Linked DNA regions of Hahella sp. HNIBRBA332. The protein of the gene in region 2 binds, or shares a complex with, the protein of the main gene of each other region. Links are inferred from orthologs where the notes say so. Each region holds a gene or a part of one and is shown on either strand. Other genes may lie near its edges.

Region 1 (4,321 bases), 3.0 Mb from region 2 along the record:
AGCCGGCCTTATCGGCGGGCGATCCTTTCATGACCTGCGCCACCAAGGCCCCACGCGGCTTATTCAGATTGAAGGACTCCGCCAGATCCTTATTCACTTCCTGTATTAGCACGCCCAACCAGCCGCGCTTGACCGCGCCTGTGTCTTTCAGCTGATTCATCACATCCAGTGCAACGTCGATAGGAATTGCGAAAGAAACCCCCATGAACCCACCTGAGCGGGTATAGATCTGAGAGTTGATGCCGACAACCTCCCCTTCGAGGTTAAACAACGGCCCGCCGGAGTTGCCGGGATTGATAGCCACGTCAGTCTGAATAAAAGGCACATAGTTTTCATTCGGCAAGCTACGTCCCTTTGCACTGACAATCCCCGCCGTCACCGTATATTCAAACCCAAAAGGAGAGCCGATAGCGACCACCCATTCACCTACCTTGAGTTCAGAAGACTTGCCTAAATTTAGGACCGGCAGATCGTCAGCTTCCACTTTCAAAACCGCCAAATCCGACTTCTCATCAGATCCGATCAGCTCCGCCGTCAGCTCGCGACGATCCATAAGTCGGACAAAGATTTCATCAGCGCCCGCTACCACATGGTTGTTGGTAAGTATGTAGCCATCTTTGGATACAATGAAGCCAGATCCCGTTGACTGGGCTTCCTGCGGACCTCTGCGACGGTATGGGTCGCCAAAGAAATGACGAAAGAATTCAGGGATCTGGTCTTGTTCAGGGCCGCCGAAATAATACTGAGCGCTATCGTCTCCGACTTTACGCACGGTGCTTATGTTTACCACCGCCGGTGAAGTTCTCTCCACCAACCCTGTGAAATCAGGTAAATCAACAGCTCCCGCCCGCATACTGACAACGGCGCTCAACCAGACCAGCATAACCGCCGTAAATTTCTGACAAACCTTCATATGCAACTCCACTTGGTTACCCAAACCACTCACGCTAATCATGGGCTTAGTCGTTTGACCCAGGCGCTCCAACCAAACGAGCCAACGCCTCTCGGCTCACATAATGGCGTCAGATTTTCTTTAGATAATTGGAACTAGGCTATACGACGCTTAACAAAGCTTGCGTAATAATTGGGGATGGTAGGAGGGATTGCAAGACAGCCTTGATGACAAGATTTTAACAAAAACAAAGCCTAAGCCCAGTCCTGACAAGCCCGCCAGGGCGACGCCAAGGTCGGGCCAATGCAGCAGCGATTGACTAACGCCGGCTAAAACGATCATCGCGACCAAGGGAGTCAGATAAACCAGCATGGAAGCGTTTAGCAACGCCTGCTCGGCAACGCCAATCTCTACTTCGTCTCCAACTTCGACATCAAATCTTTTCGCCACTTTAATCTGGGTCGAAGCGCCGTCGCTCATCTGATTGAGAAGTCGCGAGCCACAGCCCTTCCGAGCCGAGCAGCTCTGGCAGACAGACTCCCTGATAGTCCTTACCCAGACTTCATGGTCGCCAACTGCAACGACTTTTCCGGTTTCCAATATCAAGTTGCGTCTCCAATGGATGAACTTGACTTCATATTATCCGCCACCCGTTTGACTGTCTCAATGGGTACTTCACCCACAACCGTAATGACGTAGGTCATGCCTCCGTGCTTGATATGTTTCGAGTAAGCAGTGGTCGCCCCCATGCGCGAAGCCCCTTCCGGCATGGCCTGAGGGCTGTTTTCTTCTACGAATATGCTGAACATGGTCAAACCGTCGCCGTATACCTGCGTGCGCATATCCCCGGGCATAACATCGTTACGCTTGGTCACGTTAGGCGACATACTGAACCCATTCGGAAGCCAAGCGGGCATCCATTTTTCAGGCAACGTTTCAGACGTTTTCCCTTTTTTGGGCTCAAGCCCTTTGACATCCGCTTCAGGTATTGAAGGAGCCAGCTCCTGGTCCGTCACCTGCGCGCCCAGCTCCAGCACCGTGTACTGAAAGTGCTCTAGCACTTCTCCCTTACGGTTGGTCAAAAGAGATTTAAGCAGCATACCGGAGTTTTTTTCCAACCACAGGTAATAGCTGTAGCGATATTGATCTTTGGCCATAACCGCCATTTTCAGCACGTCATGCCCGGCCACCCGCTCCTCTCCAGCCATTTTCAATTCGTACACCGAATCGACATCAGAGCCGCCATTCAAAACCGCCCCTGGAAAAGGCCCTGTGTAGGCGGCTTGCTCAAGTCGAACCTGCTTGCCGCCGGGAAACACGCAAATCAGCATGTCTCCGTCCCGAATAATCTCCCTCATCTCTCCATCCATGGCCACTAAACGCTCTTTCTCCACGCCATTTTGCGTGCGGTGAAAGACTTTCATTGAGCTCATTTCATCGCCCCGGCTGTAGATGAATGCGCCGCGGTATGAGAGTTCCTGCCGCGCCTCCAGCATGCGCTGCAGCCATTCTTGCGGCCCTGACGCCTGGGCTGTCGCCGAAGTCAAAGACATCAGCACAAGAGTCCAGACCAAACTCCATTGCCGGACACCGTTCCTGATCACCGCCGCTTTACGAATTACCAGTTTCATTGCTTACCTGCGTTGCTCCGTTTCTTGCCCCTCTACCACCTCAAAGGCGCTCAAACGGGCATAAGGAGAAATAACCGGCGAGCCGTTCAGCGCAGCCTGCTCGGCATGTTTCATCAAATAGGCGTTTAATCTGCTCGCATGCTCCGCGGAGAACTGGATGGCGACCTCGCTTTCCGCGCCAGAGTCCGCCACCAAATGGGAGCCTGCGCCGTTCACATTCAACGAAGGCGCACTCTGCTGTTCATTGGCGACTGCAGGAGCAGGCTGCGTCGTGTTTGGCCCGCCGGAAAACTCCACCATAAATACAGCGGCGAAAGCGACCGACGCCGCAACGGCGACTCCCCGCCACCAACCGCCGCCAGCGCGAGCTTCTTCCGTCACAATCTCCTCTTCTGCAACGCTCTCATTGCGTTCAACGCCCTCTTCTTCCTCCAGCGCAGACCAAATGCCCTGCCGCAGATCAACATGCGCCCATTGCGCGGCTTCTTCATGGAGTTCATCGCGTACACGCTGATACCGACTCCAGGTCGCCATCACTTCTTCGTCGTGGGACTGCGCCAGTATACGGCGCACCTCCAACTCATCCGCTTCTCCATCCAGAAGCGCGGACATAGATTCTTTCAGTCGTTCATTCATAACCGTCAACCTCTGCAAATCCGGAGTCTGTGCGCCGCTCCGGCTTCTCTGTAATACTTTTCAATTCGCCAGCCCTGGTGATGATTCCCGGCGCCTCTGCTGGAAAACGCCAAGGCGCTCAAGCCTTCCACCGCTCTTCACCTGTTTCAGGCGCGCATTTTCTGCTCCAACATTGGCGCGATTCGCGCATCCACTGCATCCCGGGCTCTGAAAATTCTCGATCTCACCGTGCCCACGGGACACTGCATGATCTCCGCTATTTCTTCATAGCTAAGGCCGTCGAACTCACGCAGCGTAAGTGCTGAACGCAAATCTTCGGGCAGTTCATCCAATGCCTGGAATATCGCCTGCTTAACTTGATCGCGGTGCACTTGACGTTCGGGGGAGTCAATATCTTTCAAAGCAGAGCCGCCCTCATATAAAACCGCGTCGGCGGCGTCCACATCCTCCCCTGGCGGGCGACGCCCTTGAGCCATAAGATGATTTTTCGCCGCATTGATGGCGATACGATAGAGCCATGTGTAAAACGCGCTCTCGCCGCGAAAGTTGGCAAGCGCTTTATAGGCCTTGATAAACGCTTCCTGCGCAACATCCATCACTTCGTGGTGATCGCGAATATAGCGGGCGATAATCGCCATGACTTTGCTTTGATATTTCACCACCAGCATGTCAAAGGCGCGTTTGTCGCCGCGCTGAACCCTCTCAACCAATTGTTGGTCTGTCGTCTTGTTAGGAGCGCTCATATTTTCCTTATTATCCAGTATTTCAGCGCGACCACGCGTTGATTCAAGAGCGGTCAAAACCTGCACTGACATAAAAGAACCACCGTTTGCTGCGTCTATAAAAGTTGATTGCATAGCCCTATAGACACAACTTTTTTCGGATAGTTCACTCTTAGCCATTAATGTTAGTATATTCAGCTATTCTGCTTGGGCCCAACAACTATCCGGTCCTTTTTCCTGGCTGTTTTTTCCTGATTGCTGGAGTCACGCAAAGGCTATGAGTTTAAGCTTCGAACACGATGTTCTCATTATCGGCAGCGGCGCCGCTGGCCTTACCGTCGCCCTGAATCTTCCTCCCGATTTAAGAGTAGCGGTATTGTCCAAGACCGAACTCAAAAGCGGCTCCACACTTTGGGCGCAAGGCGGCATCGCAGCGGTGC
Region 2 (5,537 bases):
AGGCGGCGACTCCAGCTCGCAAGGCGCAACGACTCAGGACGAAGCGGAGAGAGAACTCCAGCTTGCCCAAAATACGCTGCCGCCCGAGCAGGCTAATCACAAATTGAAAGCGCTGGACATTTACCTCGCTCGAGGCGACTACGCAAACGCACAAAAAGTAGTGGAATCTATCAACTCCACCACCCTGACGCTGCCTCAGATGGAACAGTATATTATCCTTGGCGCAACACTGGCCTTGGAGCAGAACCGGCCAGACCAAGCCCTTTCTTATTTCAACGCCGCCCCATCCGGCGCCTTCGCCAGCCGGCCAGTAGACATTCAACTTCGCGCCAATGAATTACACGCCAAAGCGCTTATGGCGACGGGTTCATCTCTGGACGCTGCGCAGCTTCTCATTTATGCATCAGGCCTTTATACCGGCGAAGAATACTGGCGAGTACTGGACGATGTTTGGAATGCATTACGCGCCACTCCCAGCCTGGAACTAAGCCACGCGCTGGAGACTGCACAAGACCATGACTGGCGGGGATGGCTTGAACTGATCACCGCCGTACGCCAAAACCAATTTAGTCTGGAAATGCAATTGGCGGCCCTGAAAAGCTGGCGCCAGCAATGGGCCGACCATCCCGCAGCGAAAAGACTCCCTGCCGAGCTCAAGATGCTGGCGGAGCTGCCTAATGAGCGCCCCAGCAAAATCGCACTGCTGGCGCCGCTAAGCGGCAATCTGGCAAAAGCAGGCGAAGCTATCCGTGACGGCTTTTTAGCGGCTTACTACCAGGACATCAACAGCAGCGAAAGCAACGGACAAGGCCCTGAAATTCAGATTATAGACTCAGGCTCTATCGAAAATATCGCCGACCTATACCTCTCTTTACAATTAGAAGGCTACGATCTGATTATCGGCCCTCTGGAGAAAGAAGCCGTCGCCCAACTCGCGGGCTTCCCTGAGCTTGATCCCCCTGTACTTGCATTGAACTACCTGGATGAAGGAGTCACCCCGCCTCCTGGCATGTACCAATACGGACTGGCCGCCGAAGACGAAGTGCGTCAGATAGCCAGAAAGCTAATGTCGGAAGGAAAGCGTGGCGTTGCAGTGATTTATCCTGACTCGCCATGGGCGATAAAACTCGCCAGTGTGCTGGACAGAGAATATGAAGCGGCCAACCTCCCTTTACCCATCCCATACAAATATGTCGAGGGCGAAAACTATTCGGACGGCATCGCCCACCTACTGCAGATCAATGCAAGCAAGCAAAGAGCCAGAAAACTGAAGTCAGTTGCAGGCAAATTTGAGTATGAGCCGCGTCGTCGACAGGATATTGATGCGATCATCATGATCTCTACACCTTATGTAGCCAGACAGCTAAAGCCCTTGCTACTGTTCCACTACGCCAGCGATCTGCCTGTCTACGCCACATCGCAGATATACGGCGGCGTCCCACAACCAGATAAAGATCACGACCTGAATGGCATTCATTTTACGGAAACGCCTTGGCTGCTGAGCCAGTCTTTACCTCTCAAACAAGATATTCGCTACGTCGCTGACACCACGCGCTATGAAAGACTGTATGCAATGGGCGCCGACGCTTACACTATCGCCCCGCGACTCAGCCTCATGCGCCAATTCCCAGACAGCCAGATACAAGGCACGACAGGCAATCTATTTATGAATGACGCCCAGCAAATTCGTCGCATACTGGAATGGGCGATATTTGAAAGAGGGGTGGCGAAAGCGGAATTAAACAGCCCTGAGCCAATCTCCCAATAATGCCCTTTAAGCGCCTGATCAAGTCTATTGATATTGGCCGCGCTGCAGAAAGCCAAGCGGAGAAATTCGCTCGCGCTCAAGGACTCACCATCGTTGAGCGCAATTTTCGTTGCAAAGGGGGAGAGATTGATCTTATCGCCAAGCACGGCGAACACTTGGTTTTTATTGAAGTTCGCCACCGCAGCAACGACAAGTTCGGCAGCGCTGCAGAGTCCATCACTCAAAAAAAGCAGCAACGCATTATCCTTGCCGCGAGCATATACCTTCAGAAGAAAGGTTTAACAAACACGCCATGTCGATTTGATGTTATCGTGGGAAACCTCAAATCAAATACCGGCTTTCAATGGATACCAGACGCATTTAGCTGCTGGTGACGCCACCTTTTCGCACCAACGTACACCACCGTTAATTCCGGATTTTTATATGAACAGTATTGAACGCATCATCCACCTCTTCGAAGAAAGCATTAAAGCGAAGCAAGTGTCCGCACAATCACTCCCCCCACTGATTGAGGCGGCAGGCCAGTTGATGGTTCATGCTCTTCTTAGCGACCACAAAATTCTCTCTTGCGGTAATGGCGGTTCAGCCGGAGATGCACAGCACTTCTCCTCGGAACTGCTGAACCGTTTTGAGCGAGAGCGCCCTAGCTTACCGGCAATCGCCCTGACGACTGACACCTCAACACTGACGTCCATCGCCAACGACTACAGCTACAACGAAGTGTTCTCCAAGCAGATACGCGCCCTAGGCCAAGAAGGCGACGTGCTTTTGGCCATTTCCACAAGCGGTAATTCAGCAAATGTGATTCAAGCAATTCAAGCAGCCCACGACAGGGGAATGAAAGTGGTCGCATTAACAGGAAAAGATGGTGGAAATATGGCCTCCTTGCTGCAGGCTGAAGATGTCGAAATCCGAGTTCCAATGACTTCTACTGCGCGCATCCAGGAAGTACATCTATTAACAATACATACCCTTTGCGACTACATCGACCGCGAGATTTTTGGCCCAATCGATTAACGCAACAAAAAAGCCGGATTCAAGGCTTTCACCTTGCGTCCGGCTCTTCAGATTCTAAAGCCCTAATCGTTTATTTGACGATCTTCAGGCTCGGTTTGGAACCTTCTCGCCCTCCACCTTTCGGGGGAGGCGCTGGAGGAGTCCCTGGCTTACCTTTATTGCTGGGCGGCTCAGGCGCTCCACCAGGCTCAGAGCCAAAGACCATACCCTGACCATTTTCCTTCGCGTATATAGCCAATACCGCCATTACCGGAACGGACACTTGACGCGGCACACCACCAAAACGGGCGCTAAATTCAAGATAATCATTACCTATACTCAAACCTCGTACGGCCTGCGGACTGATATTGAGCACGATTTGGCCATTGCTCACAAAGTCACGCGGCACTTCTACACCTTGAAGCGATGCATCCACTACCACATAAGGCGTGAGATGATTATCAAGAATCCACTCGTTCAGAGCTCGCAACAAATAGGGACGACTGGGAGTCATTGGTTTTGCCAATTCAATTTGAGCTTAAGGGGCCTTGTACAGACCCCTTCAGTTAGACGTATCAGCTAAACATTTCCTGTTCGATATCGGACAGGCTAGCTTTAAAGGACTCGCGCGAGAACAGGCGCTCCATGTACTTGATCAACGGCTTAGCCGGCTTTTCAGGAAGCTCAATCTTCATGAGCTTTAAACGCCATAACAGTGGAGCGACGCAGCAGTCTACAATTGTAAACTCCTCGCTCATAAAATACGGCTTTTCTGAAAAGATAGGGGCGGCGGCTATCAAGCTTTCACGAAGCTGTTTACGCGCCTCTTCAACCTCTGCAGTGTCAGTTTTACTTTGCAGAACAATATCCGCCAAGCTACACCAATCTTTTTGGATTCGGTACATCAACAACCGGCTCTGCGCTCGCGCAACCGGATATACCGGCAATAGAGGCGGATGAGGGAAACGCTCATCCAAATACTCCATCATGATGTTTGGTTCGTACAGCGACAGCTCACGATCCACCAAGGTTGGCAGCGTGTTATAAGGATTTAGGTCGGCAATTTCCGCAGGCTTATCATCAGGATCAACATCGATGATATCTACAGCCACCCCTTTCTCAGCCAAAACAATACGAACTCTATGACTGTAGTGGCTCTGCGGATCAGAAAAAAATGTCATTGATGACCGTTTGGTCACGACTCCCATAGAATTACCTCGGTCGCTTGCAACTCAGATTATTCAGAAAGAAAAATTCCAGCATCAGGGGCACCCGATGCTGGAGCTTTTATCCAAGGTCGAACATTATACACGAAAAGACTAGTGAACGTCTTTCCAATATTCTCTGTTGAGGAGGTATGCAGGAACGAACAGAACCACCAAGAACAACAACACGAACGGGGCGATCTCTTCACTTTCCAACCTTGACGGCTCGCCTACATAAGCCAGGAAGTTGACCATATCTCGAATCGCAGCATCATACTCCTGCGGCTCCATGCTGCCCGTTGTAGCAAATGACTTACACCCCGGCGCACCAACTTCAACACCACTTAGGGGGTCAATACCCGCCTTGCTGCCCAGCTCTGGCTTTTCAGCGCACAGTCCCTGCAGATCGACTAGAACATGGGGCATACCAACGTCTTTAAATACAACATTGTTGACACCCCACGGACGAGACTCGTCTTTATAGAATCCCCGCAAATAGCTATACAACCAATCCGGCCCGCGCAACCTAGAAACCAGAGTCAAATCAGGAGGCGCTGCGCCAAACCAACTTTGCGCCATGGAAGGAGCCATTGCGATATCCATCAGCTGCCCGATCTTCGCATCGCCGAAGATTAGATTCTCTTCGTAAAGGTTGTGCGGAATACCGATATCATCCGCTACACGCTCATAACGAGAATACTTTAATGAGTGGCAGCCCATGCAATAGTTGGTAAACATCGCAGCCCCTCTTTGCAAAGAAGGCTTATCGCGAATATCAACATCCACATGATCCAAATGAACGTCTCCGCCGCCGGCCGCATGTGCAAGAGACGTCACGCACGAGAGAAGCAGAACTTTGAGTATGCTTTTCATTAGTGAGTCACCCTCTCTGGTACAGGTTTAGTCTTTTCTGCTCTGGTATACCAAGGCATCAATAGGAAGTAAGCGAAATATAAGCCTGTACATAGAGGAGCAAGCCAACTCGGCTGCTCATTAGCCGGCAAGACTCCACAAACGCCCAAAATTACGAAGCTGACGACAAGCACTAAAAGTGCAATTTTACTCATCGCTCCCTTATAACGAATAGACTTCACAGGGCTGCGATCCAACCAAGGCAACACAAACAGAATTGCTATTGCAGCCCCCATAACGACGACGCCCCAGAACTTCGCGTCCACACCAAATAGTGGGTATGTGATTGCACGAAGCATCGCGTAGAAAGGTGTGAAGTACCATACCGGCGCAATATGCTCAGGGGTTTTCAGCGGGTTTGCCGGCTCGAAGTTAGGCTTTTCAAGGAAGTAGCCATTCATTTCAGGAAAATAGAATACGACTACGCAGAATACGAACAAGAATACAATCAAAGCTACGATGTCATGCACCGTATAGTAGGGGTGAAAGGGAATTCCATCTTTAGGAATGCCGTTTTCATCCTTATTCTTTTTAATTTCAACGCCATCCGGGTTATTAGACCCCACTTCATGTAGCGCCAAAATATGCAATACCACCAAACCAAGCAGTACGATTGGTAAAGCGATGACATGCAAAGCAAAGAATCGGTTAAGGGT

Evidence for each region.
Region 1: the proteins of O5O45_RS30700 (region 2) and O5O45_RS17415 are in contact, whole or in part, in a crystal structure (PDB 1YFN), measured with the Escherichia coli proteins. The link is inferred for Hahella sp. HNIBRBA332 from one-to-one orthologs.

Annotation. Positions count from the first base shown.
Region 1 is NZ_CP132203.1:3,941,825-3,946,145, forward strand. The notes cover bases 1,344-4,321. They hold O5O45_RS17415 (sigma-E factor negative regulatory protein), read right to left. Parts: upstream 3,160-4,321; coding sequence 2,527-3,159; downstream 1,344-2,526. Other genes in these bases: O5O45_RS17405 (SoxR reducing system RseC family protein), read right to left, coding at 1,344-1,498; O5O45_RS17410 (MucB/RseB C-terminal domain-containing protein), read right to left, coding at 1,495-2,523; rpoE (RNA polymerase sigma factor RpoE), read right to left, coding at 3,306-3,902; nadB (L-aspartate oxidase), read left to right, coding at 4,159-4,321. In the rest of the region: O5O45_RS17400 (DegQ family serine endoprotease), read right to left, coding at 1-913; more of O5O45_RS17405, read right to left, coding at 1,064-1,343. UniProt on the Escherichia coli protein: An anti-sigma factor for extracytoplasmic function (ECF) sigma factor sigma-E (RpoE). ECF sigma factors are held in an inactive form by an anti-sigma factor until released by regulated intramembrane proteolysis (RIP).
Region 2 is NZ_CP132203.1:6,896,908-6,902,444, reverse strand. The notes cover bases 1,568-4,417. They hold O5O45_RS30700 (ClpXP protease specificity-enhancing factor), read right to left. Parts: upstream 3,279-4,417; coding sequence 2,856-3,278; downstream 1,568-2,855. Other genes in these bases: O5O45_RS30690 (cytochrome c1), read right to left, coding at 4,084-4,417; O5O45_RS30695 (glutathione S-transferase N-terminal domain-containing protein), read right to left, coding at 3,340-3,972; O5O45_RS30705 (phosphoheptose isomerase), read left to right, coding at 2,192-2,785; O5O45_RS30710 (YraN family protein), read left to right, coding at 1,768-2,142; O5O45_RS30715 (penicillin-binding protein activator), read left to right, coding at 1,568-1,768. Also shown: more of O5O45_RS30715, read left to right, coding at 1-1,567; more of O5O45_RS30690, read right to left, coding at 4,418-4,842; O5O45_RS30685 (cytochrome b), read right to left, coding at 4,842-5,537. UniProt on the Escherichia coli protein: Enhances recognition of ssrA-tagged proteins by the ClpX-ClpP protease; the ssrA degradation tag (AANDENYALAA) is added trans-translationally to proteins that are stalled on the ribosome, freeing the ribosome and targeting stalled peptides for degradation.